One region of the Metabacillus sp. KH_069 genome, then DNA from elsewhere that is predicted to be linked to it. Evidence: a T-box and tRNA genes for the amino acid it is inferred to sense, from the RefSeq annotation. Region 1 holds a T-box; the other holds one or more tRNA genes.
The links. The T-box of region 1 lies ahead of ileS (isoleucine--tRNA ligase). A T-box ahead of a tRNA ligase gene usually reads a tRNA of that ligase, here a tRNA-Ile.
Positions count from the first base shown of each region.

Region 2: it has a tRNA-Ile gene. The T-box ahead of ileS (isoleucine--tRNA ligase) is inferred to sense a tRNA for this amino acid. The anticodon was not compared.

Region 1 is NZ_CM174460.1:1,872,763-1,875,117, forward strand. It holds gene AC3ISE_RS09265 (YlmH family RNA-binding protein) at 1-554, shown strand, start outside; gene AC3ISE_RS09270 (DivIVA domain-containing protein) at 654-1,160, shown strand; T-box leader at 1,218-1,444, shown strand; gene ileS (isoleucine--tRNA ligase) at 1,524-2,355, shown strand, end outside.
Region 2 is NZ_CM174460.1:3,542,932-3,545,286, reverse strand. It holds tRNA gene AC3ISE_RS17905 (tRNA-Gly) at 1-12, shown strand, start outside; tRNA gene AC3ISE_RS17900 (tRNA-Leu) at 22-110, shown strand; tRNA gene AC3ISE_RS17895 (tRNA-Arg) at 125-201, shown strand; tRNA gene AC3ISE_RS17890 (tRNA-Pro) at 206-282, shown strand; tRNA gene AC3ISE_RS17885 (tRNA-Ala) at 300-375, shown strand; tRNA gene AC3ISE_RS17880 (tRNA-Met) at 407-483, shown strand; tRNA gene AC3ISE_RS17875 (tRNA-Ile) at 489-565, shown strand; tRNA gene AC3ISE_RS17870 (tRNA-Ser) at 582-674, shown strand; tRNA gene AC3ISE_RS17865 (tRNA-Met) at 765-841, shown strand; tRNA gene AC3ISE_RS17860 (tRNA-Asp) at 845-920, shown strand; tRNA gene AC3ISE_RS17855 (tRNA-Phe) at 1,116-1,191, shown strand; tRNA gene AC3ISE_RS17850 (tRNA-His) at 1,232-1,307, shown strand; tRNA gene AC3ISE_RS17845 (tRNA-Gly) at 1,324-1,397, shown strand; tRNA gene AC3ISE_RS17840 (tRNA-Ile) at 1,402-1,478, shown strand; tRNA gene AC3ISE_RS17835 (tRNA-Asn) at 1,513-1,587, shown strand; tRNA gene AC3ISE_RS17830 (tRNA-Ser) at 1,593-1,683, shown strand; tRNA gene AC3ISE_RS17825 (tRNA-Glu) at 1,699-1,770, shown strand.

The DNA of each region.
Region 1 (2,355 bases):
ACCCTGATTACTTTACGCCTTCCTTGGAAGATTTTCAGTTATCCCTGATCGAAATTCAATATCCGGTTAAATTTATCTCTCTTGAGCATCGCCATATCTTGGGGTCACTTATGTCTCTTGGACTGAAGCGGTCTAAATTTGGAGATCTTTTGTTCTTTGGGGAACGGATTCAGCTTGTGGCAGCTGGAGAGGTTGAGGATTTTATTTTAATGAATGTAACCGAAATCGGGAGAGCTAAGGTTTCGCTTCGCAAGCTTGCCTGGAGTGAAAGAATTCCGCATAATGAAGAAATTCAAGAATTGTCTGTAACTGTGAGCTCCTTAAGGTTAGATGCTGTTGCAGCTTCTATTTATAATGTATCCAGACAAAAAATCGGCTTGCTCATTCAGAATGGACATGTAAAAGTAAACTGGAAAGTGATTGAACAGACTTCTTTTGAATGCCGCGAGGGAGACACCCTTTCTGTCAGAGGGTTTGGGAGATCCAGGCTTATGTCGATTGATGGCAGAACAAAGAAGGAAAAATGGAAGCTGACCATCGGAAAACAAAAATAATTTTAGGGATTTAGCAGGAATTTTGACATTTCTGTCTAATTATGAATTATACTGTTTTAAAAGAAACGTTTCATTCAATACATAATGGAGGTGGCACAAGTGCCCTTAACACCGTTAGATATTCATAACAAAGAATTCAACAAAGGCTTCCGCGGCTATGATGAAGATGAAGTGAACGAATTCCTTGATCAAGTCATAAAGGATTACGAAATGGCGATTCGCGAACGCAAAGAACTTGAATCAAAAGTCGGAGAATTGACCGAGAAGCTTGGTCATTTTGCAAACATTGAAGAAACACTAAATAAATCGATTCTAGTTGCTCAGGAAGCAGCTGAAGAGGTTCGCCGCCACGCTCAAAAAGAAGCGAAATTAATCGTAAAAGAAGCAGAAAAGAATGCAGACCGCATCATTAATGAATCGCTGTCTAAATCAAGAAAAATCGCAGTTGAGATTGAAGAGCTCAAAAAGCAGTCTAAGGTTTTCCGCACCCGGTTCCAAATGCTGATTGAAGCACAGCTTGATCTCCTTAAAAATGACGACTGGGATCATTTATTAGAGTATGAAGTGGAAGCACTTTACGAAGAACGCGAAGAATCTAAAGTGTAATCTTGACTTGCGTACATAGTTTCACATATAATACGATCACTACTACAATTATCATAAAATGAAACGATGAGAGGGAGAGTAGCTCATTTTATCCTTTTTAAGCGAGCTGGAACTGGTGGAAGCCCGGCAAAGGAGAATGAGTGAATATCACCCTTGAGTTTTTTGCTGAAACAATATAGAAAGTAAGCAAAGACGCGTTATTCACGTTACGAATGTCGAGAGGATAACCAGAATGCCGGTTATCTAAAAGGGTGGTACCGCGAGAAAACCTTCTCGTCCCTTATGGGATGAGAAGGTTTTTTGTGTTTTCTGATTTAATGGCTGACATCTAAGCCTATTTAAAAAATGTTTGGAGGAATACCCATGGAGTACAAAGATACACTGCTAATGCCAAAAACTGAATTCCCAATGCGCGGAAACTTGCCGAACCGCGAGCCTCAAATGCAGGAAAAATGGGAAGAAATGAATATTTACCAAAAAGTTCAAGAACGCACGAAGGATCGTCCGATGTTCGTCTTGCATGATGGTCCCCCGTACGCAAATGGCGATATTCATATGGGGCATGCATTAAATAAAGTGCTGAAAGATTTTATCGTCCGCTACAAGTCAATGACGGGCTTCAATGCACCATACGTGCCAGGCTGGGATACACACGGTCTTCCAATTGAAACAGCATTAACAAAAAACAAAAAAGTGAACCGGAAAGAACTAAGTGTCGCGGAGTTCCGCAAGCTTTGTGCTGAATACGCTTGGGAGCAGATCAATAACCAGCGTGAACAGTTCAAGCGCCTTGGCGTACGGGGAGACTGGGAAAATCCATATGTAACATTAAACCCTGAATATGAAGCACAGCAAATTAAAGTATTCGGTGATATGGCGAAAAAAGGCTATATCTACAAAGGTTTAAAACCTGTTTATTGGTCTCCATCAAGTGAATCTGCTTTAGCAGAAGCAGAAATCGAATACTACGATAAACGATCTGCTTCCATTTATGTAGCGTTTACAGTTAACGAAGGAAATGATGTATTAAACGGCGGAGAAAAAATCGTGATTTGGACGACAACACCTTGGACGATTCCTGCAAACCTTGGAATTGCCGTTCATCCTGAGCTGGAATACAGTGTTGTATCTGTAAATGATGATTCTTTCATCGTTGCATCTGCTCTTTTAGAAACTGTTGCTAAAGAACTTGAAT
Region 2 (2,355 bases), 1.7 Mb from region 1:
CCGTCTTCCGCTCTTGCTTTCGCCGGGGTGGCGGAACTGGCAGACGCACAGGACTTAAAATCCTGCGGTAGGTGACTACCGTACCGGTTCGATTCCGGTCCTCGGCACCACTTATTTTATACATGCGCCCGTAGCTCAATTGGATAGAGCGTTTGACTACGGATCAAAAGGTTATGGGTTCGACTCCTATCGGGCGCGCCATATACGGGAAGTAGCTCAGCTTGGTAGAGCACTTGGTTTGGGACCAAGGGGTCGCAGGTTCGAATCCTGTCTTCCCGACCATTTCCAACTTTTAATTAGGGGCCTTAGCTCAGCTGGGAGAGCGCCTGCCTTGCACGCAGGAGGTCAGCGGTTCGATCCCGCTAGGCTCCACCAATTAAATAGAATTAATTGACTTTGTTCCTGGGGCGGTGTAGCTCAGCTGGCTAGAGCGTACGGTTCATACCCGTGAGGTCGTGGGTTCGACTCCCTCCGCCGCTACCAAAAAAGGACCTTTAGCTCAGTTGGTTAGAGCAGACGGCTCATAACCGTCCGGTCGTAGGTTCGAGTCCTACAAGGTCCACCATTCTATTTAGTCATTCGGAGGTATACCCAAGTCCGGCTGAAGGGATCGGTCTTGAAAACCGACAGGGGAGTCAAATCCCGCGGGGGTTCGAATCCCTCTACCTCCTCCATTTTTATTTTGATAAGTGGAATAACTTACTTCAGCAAGCCGATTGATTCGCAGCATAATAATCGGATTAAATGAACTTAATTAATATTGTCGCGGGGTGGAGCAGTCTGGTAGCTCGTCGGGCTCATAACCCGAAGGTCGCAGGTTCAAATCCTGTCCCCGCAACCAAATGGTCCCGTGGTGTAGCGGTTAACATGCCTGCCTGTCACGCAGGAGATCGCCGGTTCGATCCCGGTCGGGACCGCCATTTTTACTTTATGTAAAGGTTAGTAAAAATTTTTATCCATACAAATGGCTTGGTAGCTCAGTCGGTAGAGCACGATCGAATAAGCTTCGAAGCATAAGCATCAGCGCACAAATTGAGCCGCTTCTTGGCTAAGCTTTCTGAAATTTGGGCGAAGGTTTCAAGAATGTAACATTATTGTACTACAAATTATAAAATGGCTTGGTAGCTCAGTCGGTAGAGCAAAGGACTGAAAATCCTTGTGTCGGCGGTTCGATTCCGTCCCAAGCCACCATTTACTTTAATGTTGTAAATGCTAAACAAATATAATAGTGGCGGTTGTGGCGAAGTGGTTAACGCACCAGATTGTGGCTCTGGCATTCGTGGGTTCGATTCCCATCAGTCGCCCCATTTTTATATTCATATTGCGGGTGTAGTTTAATGGTAAAACTCTAGCCTTCCAAGCTAATGTCGTGGGTTCGATTCCCATCACCCGCTCCATAATGGGCCTATAGCTCAGCTGGTTAGAGCGCACGCCTGATAAGCGTGAGGTCGATGGTTCGAGTCCATTTAGGCCCACCATTTCTGTTTTGGAGAAATAAGGTTTCAATATTATTCCGCAGTAGCTCAGTGGTAGAGCTATCGGCTGTTAACCGATCGGTCGTAGGTTCGAGTCCTACCTGCGGAGCCATATCTGGGGAAGTACTCAAGTGGCTGAAGAGGCGCCCCTGCTAAGGGTGTAGGTCGCGTAAGCGGCGCGAGGGTTCAAATCCCTCCTTCTCCGCCAGAAAGCCTTGTTTTTGGCCCGTTGGTCAAGCGGTTAAGACACCGCCCTTTCACGGCGGTAACACGGGTTCGAATCCCGTACGGGTCATACTTGAAAGAGTGCTGCACATAGTGCAGCACTCTTTTTAATTGGCTCTGTTCGTAAATATAGTTGCTATTAGACTAAATGTTAAAAACTTTAAGTGGATTGTAGCGAAAGGAACTTGATTCCTGCGGGAAACAGAGGGAAATGATTGATTCCATTTTGCAGCCGCCTTTCTGGATATTTGTCCTCAAACAGCGTTGTTGATTCCATTTCGCAGCCGCCATTCTGGATATTTGTCCTCAAACAGCGTATTTGATTCCATTTTACAGCTGCCATTCTGGATTTTTGTCCTCAGACCATAAAACCAGTAGGCAAGCCGGGTAGGCTCCCAACAGGATCGCAGAAAGCAAGTTCCTGCAGCAGAAAGTAACGGACAACATTTATACTCGAAAACAACAATCTATGAAAATACAGCCTTTTAATTTTAAAAGTTGTGTAAGAGAATCTTTTAATACTTAAAGGTTATATGAACCCATCCCCTTTACTATCTGTCTCAACCATCTCCTATCCTTTCTCTGCGCCTGTATGGAACCACTCCTAACTAACCCTTCAGTCAATATTCTACAAACAATAAGCTCTTATAGTTGC